2 regions of the Streptomyces sp. MAI_2237 genome follow, and region 2 is predicted to be linked to the other one. Evidence: riboswitches for the same ligand, from Rfam matches in the RefSeq annotation. Region 2 holds a riboswitch; the other holds the start of a gene.
The links. A riboswitch is a leader RNA that binds a small molecule or an ion and turns the genes downstream of it on or off. The one in region 2 is predicted to bind ZMP and ZTP.

Region 1: it holds a riboswitch for ZMP and ZTP, as region 2 does, so the genes downstream of both, LN251_RS39965 (bifunctional 5,10-methylenetetrahydrofolate dehydrogenase/5,10-methenyltetrahydrofolate cyclohydrolase) here and LN251_RS18030 (glycine hydroxymethyltransferase) in region 2, are expected to answer to the same signal.

Annotation. Positions count from the first base shown of each region.
Region 1 covers NZ_JAJPGQ010000009.1:1,005,303-1,011,469, reverse strand. Annotated here, with positions in the region: gene ctaD (aa3-type cytochrome oxidase subunit I) at 1-1,586, opposite strand, end outside; gene LN251_RS39975 (RNA polymerase sigma factor) at 1,635-2,183, shown strand; gene LN251_RS39970 (CU044_5270 family protein) at 2,176-3,315, shown strand; partial or broken gene LN251_RS39965 (bifunctional 5,10-methylenetetrahydrofolate dehydrogenase/5,10-methenyltetrahydrofolate cyclohydrolase) at 3,316-4,165, opposite strand; ZMP/ZTP riboswitch at 4,186-4,269, opposite strand; gene LN251_RS39960 (nuclear transport factor 2 family protein) at 4,351-4,716, opposite strand; gene LN251_RS39955 (hypothetical protein) at 4,888-5,169, shown strand; gene LN251_RS39950 (ABC transporter ATP-binding protein) at 5,233-6,167, opposite strand, start outside.
Region 2 covers NZ_JAJPGQ010000003.1:1,653,168-1,659,334, reverse strand. Annotated here, with positions in the region: gene LN251_RS18045 (2'-5' RNA ligase family protein) at 1-219, opposite strand, end outside; gene trpS (tryptophan--tRNA ligase) at 358-1,371, opposite strand; gene LN251_RS18035 (hypothetical protein) at 1,495-2,232, shown strand; gene LN251_RS18030 (glycine hydroxymethyltransferase) at 2,247-3,695, opposite strand; ZMP/ZTP riboswitch at 3,729-3,816, opposite strand; gene LN251_RS18025 (glutathionylspermidine synthase family protein) at 3,875-5,056, opposite strand; gene LN251_RS18020 (hypothetical protein) at 5,065-5,403, opposite strand; gene LN251_RS18015 (DMT family transporter) at 5,543-6,167, shown strand, end outside.

The DNA.
Region 1 (6,167 bases), on a different contig from region 2:
CGCACGAAGTTGTGGCGCGGGGGTGGGCAGGAGGTCGCCCACTCCAGCGAACGGCCGTAGCCCCACGGGTCGTCCACCTTCACCTTCTCGCCGTACTTCGCCGTCTTCCACACGTTGTAGAAGAAGGGCAGGAACGACATGCCCAGCAGGAACGAGAAGATCGACGACACCGTGTTCAGCGTGCTGAGCCCCTCGACCGCGAGATAGTCGGGAATGCGCCGCTGCATGCCCTCGGCGCCCAGCCAGTGCTGCACCAGGAACGTGCCGTGGAAACCGGTGAACAGCGTCCAGAAGGTGACTTTGCCGAGCCGTTCGTCGAGCATCTTCCCCGTGAACTTCGGCCACCAGAAGTGGAATCCCGCGAACATCGCGAAGACGACCGTGCCGAAGACGACGTAGTGGAAATGGGCGACGACGAAATAGCTGTCCGAGACGTGGAGGTCGATCGGCGGGGACGCGAGCATCACGCCGGTCAGGCCGCCGAAGGTGAAGGTGATGAGGAAGCCGGTCGCCCACAGCATCGGGGTCTCGAAACTCAAGGACCCCTTCCACATCGTGCCGATCCAGTTGAAGAACTTCACACCGGTCGGGACCGCGATGAGGAACGTCATGAACGAGAAGAACGGCAGCAGCACACCGCCGGTGACGTACATGTGGTGCGCCCACACCGTCACCGACAGGCCCGCGATGGCGATGGTCGCGCCGATCAGGCCCATGTAGCCGAACATCGGCTTGCGGGAGAAGACCGGGATGACCTCGGAGATGATGCCGAAGAACGGCAGCGCGATGATGTACACCTCTGGATGGCCGAAGAACCAGAAGAGGTGCTGCCAGAGCAAGGCTCCGCCGTTGGCCGAGTCGAAGACGTGTGCCCCGAACTTCCGATCCGCCTCCAGCGCGAACAGCGCGGCGGCGAGCACGGGGAAGGCGAGCAGGACCAGCACCGCGGTCAGCAGCACGTTCCACACGAAGATCGGCATGCGGAACATTGTCATGCCCGGCGCGCGCATGCAGATGATCGTGGTGATGAAGTTGACCGCGCCGAGGATGGTGCCGAAGCCGGAGAAGGCCAGACCCATGATCCACATGTCGGCGCCGACGCCCGGCGAGCGGACCGCGTCCGACAGCGGGGAGTAGGCGAACCAGCCGAAGTCGGCCGCGCCCTGCGGGGTCAGGAAGCCGCCCACCGCGATCGTCGAGCCGAACAGGTACAGCCAGTAGGCGAACATGTTCAGCCGGGGGAAGGCCACGTCCGGGGCGCCGATCTGCAGCGGCATGATCCAGTTCGTGAAGCCGGCGAACAGCGGCGTCGCGAACATCAGCAGCATGATCGTGCCGTGCATCGTGAACGCCTGGTTGAACTGCTCGTTCGTCATGATCTGCAGACCGGGGCGGGCGAGCTCGGCGCGCATCAGCAGCGCCATCACCCCACCGATCAGGAAGAACGCGAACGACGTGACCAGGTACAGCGTGCCGATCGTCTTGTGGTCGGTGGTCGTCAGCCACTTGATGCTCTTGAGGTTCCTCACGACCCGCCTGTGTCCGCACCGGCCCGCGCCGTCACACGCGCCGGACGCGACGAGCATCACGGAAAAGGGTGTGACGATCCCGAAGGTGCCGGACACGAACCGAACATGAGCAACGACGAGATCTTCGCCGCTGCCTATCGCGAGCACTACTGGGCGGTCAGCCGTTATGTCGCACGTCGACTGAGCGGGCGGACCGGCGAGGTGGAGGAAGTGGTGGCGGAGGTGTTCACGGTGGCCTGGCGGCGCCGTGCCGACCTGCCGGCGTCCCCGCTGCCGTGGCTGTACGGCGTGGCACGCAACTGTCTGGCCAACGCGGTACGCGGACACGGGCGCCGGCGCAGGCTGCTGGACCGGCTGGGCAACGACGAGACCGCGCACGGCCGGCAGATCGTGGACAGCCCCGACGCCGAAGCGCCGGGCGCCTGGGTGCACGACGCGCTGGGCCGGCTCTCCGAGGCCGACCAGGAGGTCCTTCGCCTGACGGCCTGGGAGGAACTGGGCGTCGACGATCTCGCCGTCGCGCTCGGCTGCGGCACCCGGGCGGCCGCGATGCGGCTGCACCGCGCCAGGCGCCGGCTGCGCGCCGAGATCGACCGTATGCGCCCCGCTCTCGCCGACGGAGGGACCGCCACGAAGGAGCACCGCCATGGCTGACGAACTCGAACTCCTGCGCCACGCCAACCCCGTACCGGCCGACGCACCGCGTTTCTGTGACGGCCCCTTGGACCACCGGGCGGAGCGGCATCTGACGGACCTGCTGGACGGCGGGCGGAGCGAAGGCCGGCGGTCGGCGCCTCTCCCCGGCCGGGGCCGGCGTGCCGGGCCGCCCCGGGGCCTCCCGTCCGACGGCGAGCGCCGCGGTGAGAGCGGGCGGCGGACGCGTGGTCCCGTCCGGGGCAGCCGGGGGAAGGTCCCCTGGGGGCGGTCCGCGCCTCTTGTTCTCGGTAGCCGGCCGGCCAAGGCCGCCTGGGGTCTCACGGCCGCCCTCGTCGTGACCGTCGTGACGCTCGCCCTCGTGCTCACCGGCCCCGGCACGCCGCCCGCCGTCGCCGCGCCCCGTCCGCTCGTCGTGCAGGCCGGCTCCACCCCCGTACCGCTGAAGGTGCTGGCCGGGCGGGCGCGGGCGGCCGCGGCCGACGGCTCGCCGAGTCTGCGCAAGGGCAGCCACGTGCAGTCGTGGAGCCTCGGCATGAGCGAGGACGCGCCGCCGATCACCCTGCCCGAGGAACGCGTCGTGCGCTGGCGGGCGGACGGCAGCCACACCGAACTCGTCGTCGCGACCGACCCGCGCCACCCCGGCCGGCCCGTCCTCAGCGACGGTGGCGGCGCCCGCCCGGTGCCGGACGGCCATGTGATCAGCCGCCGGACCTACCCGCCGAGCTGGAGCGACGCCCCGCCGGAGTCGACCCCGCCGCACGACGTCGCCCGCCTGCGCGGCTACCTGAGCGAGGCCGCGTACCTGCACACCGCCGCACCCACCACCCCCGAACTCCTCGACGCGGTGGAGGTGTTGCTCGACCACTGGACCCTCGGCGCCCGCGAGAACGCGACCCTCGCGGCGCTGCTGGCGGACACCGGGGGCCTGCACCCGGCCGGGCAGGTGACCGACCGGCTCGGGCGGCGCGGCCAGGCGTACGTCTACGAGGGCCGGGGCCTGCGCCGGATGCTGGTGATGGACCCGGTCACCGGCGCCGTGCTCGGCCTGGAGAGCGTCTTCGTCCGGGCCGATCCCGCGTACGGCGTCAAGGCCGGCGACGTGATGTCGTACAGCGCCTGGATGCGCTGATCACACCCCGAGCTGCCGGGCGGCGGCGTCGACGGTCTGCTCCAGCAGTGTGGCGATCGTCATCGGGCCGACACCGCCCGGCACCGGCGTGATGAGGGAGGCGCGCTCGGCGGCGGAGTCGAAGTCGACGTCGCCGACGTTGCCCGCGTTGTACCCGGCGCAGACGACCACGGCACCCGGCCTGATGTCCTCGCCGCGGATCAGCCGCGGCCGGCCCACCGCGGCCACCACGATGTCCCCCTCCCGGACCACGGACGACAGCTCGCGGGTACGCGAGTGGCAGTAGGTCACCGTCGCGTCGCGGCCGAGCAGCAGCATGCCGACCGGCTTGCCGAGGATGGCACTGCGACCCACGACGACCGCCCGCCTGCCGGCCGGATCGACGTCGTACTCCCTCGAGCAGCCGCATGATCCCGCCGGGGGTGCAGGAGACGAATCCCGGCAGGCCGAAGCTCATCGTCGCGAAGGACGCGAAGGTGACGCCGTCGACGTCCTTCTCCGGCGCGATCGCCTCGAACGCGGCCCGCTCGTCGATGCGTTCGCCGACCGGGTGCCGCAGCAGGATGCCGTGCACGGCGGGGTCGTCGGACAACGCGCGCAGAGCGGCGACGAGTTCCCCGGTGGTCGTGGCGGCCGGCAGGGCCACATGCCGGGACGCGATGCCGGCCTTGCGGCAGCGGTTCTGCTTCATCCGGACGTACGTGACGGAGGCCGGGTCCTCGCCGACCAGTACCGTCGCGAGGCAGGGCGCCGCACCGGTGCGCCCGGTGAGGTCGGCGGCGCGCTCGGCGGTGTCCTCGACGATACGGCGGGCGAGCGCCGTGCCCTCCATGAGCCGGGCCTGGGTCATGATCCACTCCTGGGCCGGTGACGGATCGCCCAGGCGCACGGCATCGACTCCGCGGAGCCGCTCCCCGGTGGTGCTCCACCTCAGCGCCAGTCACGGCCCGCCGACAGCCTGACCCGAGGCCGGCCCGGACAGACCGAAGACCGGGACCGCCCACGGCGGGCGCCCGGAACCCGGCCTCTCTCCTCCTACTCGTCCCAGGCCTGGATCAGGATCTCCTCGGCGATCTTCCCGTCGCGCAGCGTGATCATCGACTCGGCGAGCACCCGGGTGCCGTCCGAGTACCGGCAGGACTGGCTGTACGCGGCGTGGTCGCCCTGGATGATGCACTGGTCGACCTTGTGCGTCATGTCCCGGCTGTAGATGTCCTGGAAGAGGGCGCCGATCTCGTCGCGCCCGCGCAGGACCCTGGGCCGGCTCGGCTGACTGTTGCGGTCCACGATGCGTACTTGCGCGTCGTCCGCGTAGAGGGACAGAAGATCTGTCGCCGTGTGTCCTTCGACGCCCTTGCGCAGTGTCTCGGCGTTGAAGGTGGAGCTTGCCGCGGTGCCCATGGTGACCTCCTCCGAGAGCCGCGGCCCTGTGCGGAGCGGGCCGCGCAGCACCTCACCTTCGAGACTCCTCCGCCCCGGCAGGCTCGGCAAGCGCAGGGGTGCGATGCGCCTGACGGGTGAGCGGGGCGGTGCGCCCGTGTCCGGCCGGCGTCCGCGGCCGTTGCTGAAACCATGATCTCAACACGACGTATCGCCGCCGCCGTTGGTCTCGCCGCGGGGATCACGGGCCTCGCCGCGCCGATGGCGGGCGCGGCCCCGGCCGTTCCGAACCCGGGCCGGATCAGCCCGATGGCCACGCTCGACTCGCTCGCGGCGAGCGACGTGCCGGCGAAGCACGTGGGCGAGATGCCCCGGCCGTCCGAGCAGCTGCAGCGGCTGAACGACCTCAACCAGCTGCACCAGGTCACCGACCTGGCAGCCCCCCTGCTCCCGCTCCTCGGCGCCATCCACTGAGCCGCTGACCGACCGAGGGCCGCCCGATCCGGGCGACCCTCGCTGTGTGCGGGGACCCCGACCTCACCCGGCCGTCGCCAGGAACTGGGTCGCCGCGAGCTCCGCGTACAGCGGGTCCGAGGCGACGAGTTCGCGATGGGTGCCCACGGCACGCACCCGGCCCGCGTCCATGACGACGATCCGGTCCGCCATCGTCACCGTCGACAGCCGGTGGGCGACGACCAGGACCGTCGTCGTGCGGGCGACGTCCGCGACGGTGTCGCGCAGCGCCGCCTCGTTGACCGCGTCCAGCTGCGAAGTGGCCTCGTCGAGCAGCAGCAGGCGGGGACGGCGCAGCAGCGCGCGGGCGATGGCCACCCGCTGGCGCTCACCACCGGAGAGCTTGGTGCCGCGGTGCCCCACCAGCGTCTCCAGGCCCTGCGGCAGGCGGGAGACCAGCCCGTCGAGACGGGTCGTCTTCACCACGCGCGCCACGGCGTCGTCGTCCGCCTCCGGGTTGCCCAGCAGCAGGTTGTCCCGCAGTGAACCCGACAGGACCGGCGCGTCCTGCTCCACATAGCCGATCGCCGACCGCAGCCGCGGCAGCTCCCAGTCGGCGAGCGGGCGGCCGTCCAGGGAGATCGTCCCGGACTCGGGGTCGTAGAACCGCTCGATGAGCGAGAAGACCGTCGTCTTGCCCGCGCCGGACGGACCGACGAACGCCGTCATGCCGCGCGGGGGCACGCGGAACGACACCCCGTGGTGCACGTACGGCAGGTCGTCGGCGTACCGGAAGCGGACGTCGTCGAAGGCGAGGGCGGCCGGTTCCGCGCCGGGCGACGGCAACGGAGCGGGCCGGTCCGCGGGTTCGGACGGCAGGCTCAGCGCCTCCTGGATGCGGGCCAGGGCGGCCGCGCCCGTCTGGTACTGGGTGATCGCGCCGACCACCTGCTGGATCGGGGAGATCAGGTAGAAGACGTACAGCAGGAACGCCACCAGCGTGCCCACCTCGATCGCCC
Region 2 (6,167 bases):
CAGGCGCATCGGGAACGGGCGGCCGCTCGCGGCGACCTCGGCCAGATGCGCCTCCACGGCCGCCAGGTCGGCGCCGTCGATCTCCGTCGGCGGCAGCAGGGTGACATGCGTGGGGATGCCGTGAGCAGCGGCGTCGCCGAAGCCCGCGCGCAGCTGCTGGAGCTTGCTGCCGTGTGGCTCCGGGACCGCGATCGACACTCCGATCGTTACGGTCCCCACGTCGTCTCCTGTCGTCGTGACGGGTCGGTCTGTCGGCCGTCGGCTATCGACTGTACGGCCACGGCCGTGCCGCGGGCAGGCGCAACCGTAGTGATGTGCAGCGCTCTGCCCGGTGGTACGTGCGTTCGGCGGTGTACGTCAGTGCTTGGCGGGCAGGAAGCCCACCCTGTCGTACGCCTGGGCGAGGGTCTCGGCGGCGACGGCGCGCGCCTTCTCCGCGCCCTTGGCGAGGATCGAGTCCAGCGTCTCCGGGTCGTCCAGGTACTGCTGGGTGCGCTCCCGGAAGGGCGTGACGAACTCGACCATGACCTCGGCGAGGTCGGTCTTGAGCGCGCCGTACATCTTGCCCTCGTACTCGGCCTCCAGCTCGGCGATCGTCTTGCCGGTGAGGGTGGAGTAGATCGTGAGCAGGTTGCTGACGCCCGGCTTGTTCTCCGCGTCGTAGCGGATGACGGTGTCGGTGTCGGTGACGGCGCTCTTGACCTTCTTGGCGGTGGCCTTGGGGTCGTCGAGGAGGTTGATGAGGCCCTTGGGCGTGGACGCCGACTTGCTCATCTTGATCGACGGGTCCTGCAGATCGTAGATCTTCGCCGTCTCCTTGAGGATGTACGGCTTCGGGATCGTGAAGGTCTCGCCGAAGCGGCCGTTGAAGCGCGTGGCGAGGTCGCGGGTCAGCTCGACGTGCTGGCGCTGGTCCTCGCCGACCGGGACCTCGTGGGCCTGGTAGAGCAGGATGTCGGCGACCTGGAGGATCGGATACGTGAACAGGCCGACGCTGGCCCGGTCGGCGCCCTGCTTGGCGGACTTGTCCTTGAACTGCGTCATGCGGGAGGCCTCGCCGAAGCCGGCGAGGCAGTTCATGACCCAGGCCAGCTGGGCGTGCTCGGGCACGTGGCTCTGCACGAAGAGCGTGCAGCGCTCCGGGTCGAGGCCGGCCGCGAGGAGCTGGGCGGCGGCGAGCCGGGTGTTGGCCCGCAGCTCCGCCGGGTCCTGCGGGATCGTGATCGCGTGCAGGTCGACGACCATGTAGAACGCGTCGTGGCTCTCCTGCAGGGCCACCCACTGGCGGACGGCGCCGAGGTAGTTGCCGAGGTGGAACGAGCCGGCGGTGGGCTGGATTCCGGAGAGCACGCGAGGTCGGTCAGAGGCCATGTTCACCATTCTCTCAGGTTCGAGGACCCGATCCGGAACCGGCCGGAAACAGGTGGGAGCCGATCTGTGCCCGGCGGTGTAACAAGGTGGGGGACGGACGGCGGAGCAGCGAGGGGGCGGCCGATGCGACGGCTGGGGGGACGGACGGGGGCCGGGTGCGGGGCCCTCGTGTCGACGGTGGCGGTGTTCGCGGTGTGCGGCGCCCCGGCGGCTCACGCGGACGGCGAGCGGGACGTCCCGGACGTGGCGATGGTCGTCGCGGGCGGTACGGGGCGGACGACCGTGCTGCGGTCCGGCGAGGCGGCCTTCGCGTGTCTGCGGCGGCTGCTGGCGCCGACGTACACGGGCACGGAGCGGGTGCCGGAGGACTGGACCGAGGGGCGCTATCCGCCGGTGCACTTCACCGTGGTCTGGGGGCTGAGCGGCGTCGGGGGCTGGCCGCAGACCGACCGGGCGCCCGGCGGTGACGTGGCCGTGGAGCGGCAGGACCAGCTGGTCGTGGCGGCCGACGGCACGCCCTGGATCCGCAGCGATCCCGCGCCCGAGGTCCGCGACGACGACATCCGCTGGCACCGGGCGCCGCGTTCGGTGTTCGTGGAGCTGGAGCGGGAGAAGGTGCTGAGCGGGCTGGGGGACGCGGGAAGCAGCGCCGGGGGGAGCACGGGCATCGGGAGCACGGGCGCCGGGAGCACGGGCGCCAGGAGTACGGGCGCGGGGAACAGTGTCCGGTGGGCGCTCTCCGGGCTGGGTGCCGGGCTCGTGGCCGGCGTCGGCGGCACGCTGCTGATGCGCCGCGCGGCGGCCCGGCACGGGGCCGGACCGCCGCGGGACGAACCACGACAGGAACTGATCGACCTCTGACGGCCGCGGGGGCGTCAGCCGAGGTCGATCTCCGGGTACAGCGGGAAGCCGGCCACCAGGTCCGTCGCCCGCTGGGCGATCTCCTCGGACACCTTCGCGTCGAGGACGTGGGAGGCCTTGGAGGGGGCGCCCGACTTGGTGGTGCCCGGCTCGGCGGTGGTCAGGACGCGGTCGATCAGGCCCGCGACCTCGTCCATCTCGGCCGTGCCCAGACCGCGGGTGGTCAGGGCGGGGGTACCGACGCGGATGCCGGAGGTGTACCAGGCGCCGTTCGGGTCGGCGGGGATCGCGTTGCGGTTGGTGACGATGCCGGAATCGAGGAGCGCGGCCTCGGCCTGGCGGCCGGTGAGGCCGTAGGAGGTGGCGACGTCGATCAGGTTCAGGTGGTTGTCGGTGCCGCCGGTCACCAGGGTCGCGCCGCGGCGCATCAGCCCCTCGGCCAGCGCGCGGGAGTTGTCGACGATGCGCTGGGCGTAGTCCTGGAAGGCGGGCTGCCGGGCCTCGGCGAGCGCGACCGCCTTCGCGGCCATGACGTGCGGGAGCGGGCCGCCCAGCACCATCGGGCAGCCGCGGTCGACCTGGTCCTTGAGGGAGTCGTCGCACAGGACCATGCCGCCGCGCGGGCCGCGCAGCGACTTGTGGGTGGTGGTGGTGACGATCTGGGCGTGCGGGACCGGGTCGAAGTCGCCGGTGAGGACCTTGCCGGCGACGAGGCCCGCGAAGTGCGCCATGTCGACCATGAGCGTCGCGCCGACCTCGTCGGCGATCTCGCGCATGATCCGGAAGTTCACCAGGCGGGGGTAGGCCGAGTAGCCCGCGACGATGATCAGCGGCTTGAACTCGCGGGCGGACGTCCGCAGCGCCTCGTAGTCGATCAGGCCGGTGGCCGGGTCGGTGCCGTAGGAGCGCTGGTCGAACATCTTGCCGGAGATGTTCGGGCGGAAGCCGTGGGTGAGGTGGCCGCCGGCGTCCAGGGACATGCCGAGCATGCGCTGGTTGCCGAAGGCCTGGCGCAGCTCGGCCCAGTCGGCCTCGGAGAGGTCGTTGATCTGGCGGACGCCGGTCTTCTCCAGGAAGGGCGCCTCGACGCGGTCGGCGAGGACGGCCCAGAAGGCGACCAGGTTGGCGTCGATGCCGGAGTGCGGCTGGACGTAGGCGTGGCGGGCGCCGAACAGCGCCTTGGCGTGCTCGGCGGCCAGCGACTCGACCGTGTCGACGTTGCGGCAGCCGGCGTAGAAGCGGCGGCCGACGGTGCCCTCGGCGTACTTGTCGCTGAACCAGTTGCCCATCGCCAGGAGGGTCGCCGGGGAGGCGTAGTTCTCGGAGGCGATCAGCTTGAGCATCTCGCGCTGGTCGGCGACCTCCTGGCCGATGGCGTCGGCGACGCGCGGCTCGACGGCTCGGATCACGTCGAGGGCGGCGCGGAAGGCGGTGGACTCGGTGGAGAGGGAGTCGGCTGACATGAGGGACCTCCGGACGTCGGCTTTCAGCGTTCACGGTACGGCCCAGGCGCACGGCACTCGCTGACTCAGGCCGCTCCCCGATGGTCGGTCCCATCCCAGCGCGCCAGTCACGGCCCACCGATCACCCTACCGGGGATGCCGTAAGGGGCAGGGAGCCGTCCATCATGCGAGCGGTGGGGTCAGAGGATCACGTGGGGCAGGAAGCGGGCGTACTCGTCGGTGATCAGGCCGGACGACTCGCGGATGCCGAGGCCCGCCGACTCGTCCTCGACGACCCAGGCGCCGAGGACGACGTGGTGTCCGTCGAAGGCGGGCAGCGGGGCCAGCTCCTGGTAGCAGCAGGGCTCCTCGCGGGGCACCGGCTCGCTGCCGGGCTCGTGGATCGTGACTCCGGCGCCCTCGCGGCCCAGCAGCGGTTTGGCGACCCAGCCGGTCGTCGTCAGCTCGCGCGGGCCGTCGAGGTGCGCGGCGAGCAGGTTGGGGTGGTCCGGGTACAGCTCCCACAGGATCGCCAGCAGCGCCTTGTTGCTCAGCAGCATCTTCCAGGCGGGCTCGATCCACAGCGTCGAGCCCGTGCCGCCGCCGTTGTCGAGGGTGTCCAGGACGTGCCCGGCGAAGGCGTCGGTGGTCAGCCATTCCCACGGGTAGAGCTTGAAGCAGCTGCGGATGAAACGGAGCCGGTTGTCGACGAAGCGGCCGGAGAAGGAGTCCCAGCCGATCTCCTCCATCGAGATCCAGTCGGTGTCCAGGCCCGCCTGCTCGGCGGTCTCCTTGAGGTAGGCGACCGTCATCAGGTCCTCGCCGAGTTCGTCGTCCGAGGAGTGCGCGAAGTGCAGGGGGCTGCCGGGCGGCAGGAGCGGGGCCTGCCGCTTCCAGGCGGCGACGAGGCGTTCGTGCAGGGAGTTCCACTGGTCGGCGCCCGGGAAGCGCTCCTCCATCCAGAACCACTGCGGGGAGGCGGCCTCGACCAGGGAGGTGGGGGTGTCGGCGTTGTACTCCAGCAGCTTCGCCGGGCCCGTGCCGTCGTAGCGCAGGTCGAAACGGCCGTAGAGGGAGGGGAGTTCGGCGCGGCGCCGCCAGGCCTCGGTGACCGCCTCGGCCACGCGGGGGTCGGTGATGCCCAGTTCGGGCAGGCGCCCCTCGGCGACGATGTGCCCGGCCGCGGCGAGGCACATGCGGTGGAGTTCCTCGACGGTCTCCTCCAGGGCCTCGACCTCGCCGAGGGTGAAGGAGTAGTAGGCGCTCTCGTCCCAGTAGGGGCGCAGGGAGCCGTCGGGGTGGCGGGTGAGGGGGTAGATCAGGCCCTGTTCCTCGACGGTCCGCCGCCAGTCCGGGCGGGGGGTGATGGTGTGTCGGCGCATGGGTGCCCTCAGCCGCCGGAGCTTCCCTTGCCGCCGCCGAAGCCACCGCGGGAGACGCCGTGGCCGCCCGAACCGCCGGAGGACTTGCGGGGCTTGGTGAAGGAACCGCCGTCGACCCAGCCGCCCTTCTTGGTGCCCTCGTAGTACCAGGCGCCGTTGACGGAGGACTTGCCGGAGGCGCAGTTCTTGTCGGCGACGACCTTGTAGCCCTTGGCCAGTCGGTTGCTGTCGCGGTCCACGCAGCGCTTGTCCGGATCGGAGGAGCACGCGGTGAGGGCGGCGGCGAGCAGGCCCATCCCGCCGAGGACGACCGTGCCCGAGCGTAGTGTCCGGCGTGCGTCCGCCATGTTCGTCTCCCCGTTGACGTGCCCGTGTGAAGGTCCTGGTGATGTTCCTTCGGCGCACAGCCTAAAGACAGGTAAGAGCGCTCGACGAGCCCTCCCCGTTGTGGTAGCCCTCGCCTACAGTCGCTTTGTGATCTTTGGGATGGTGTGCGCCCTGGGGGCGGCGGTCTGCTTCGGTACGGCCACGGTGTTGCAGGCGGTGGCCGCGCGGGAGGCGACCGGGGGTGGCGGCGGAGAGGCGGCGCTGCTGCTGCGGGCGTTGCGGCAGTGGCGGTATCTGGCCGGCCTGGCGCTGGACGGGCTGGGCTTCCTGCTGCAGATCGCGGCCCTGCGGTCCATCCCCATCTACGCGGTCGCGGCGGCCCTCGCGTCGAGCCTGGCGGTGACGGGCGTGGTCGCGGCCAAGCTGCTGCACGTGCGGCTGAGCAGGCTGGAGTGGGGCGCGGTCGCGACGGTGTGCGCCGGGCTGGCGATGCTGGGCCTGGCCTCGGGCACGGAGGGCGACCGTCAGGGCTCCATGGCCCTGAAGTGGGCGATGCTCGGGATCGCGGTGGTGGTGCTGGCGCTCGGGCTGGTGGGCGGACGGTGGTCGGGGCGCGGGCGGGATCTGGTGCTGGGACTGGGTGCCGGATTCGGCTTCGGGGTGGTCGAGGTCTCGGTGCGGCTGATCGACTCGCTCGCACCACTGGATCTCCTCGCCAATCCGGCGACGTACGCCCTGCTGATCGGCGGGGGCGCCGCCTTCCTGCTGCTGACGTCCGCGCTGC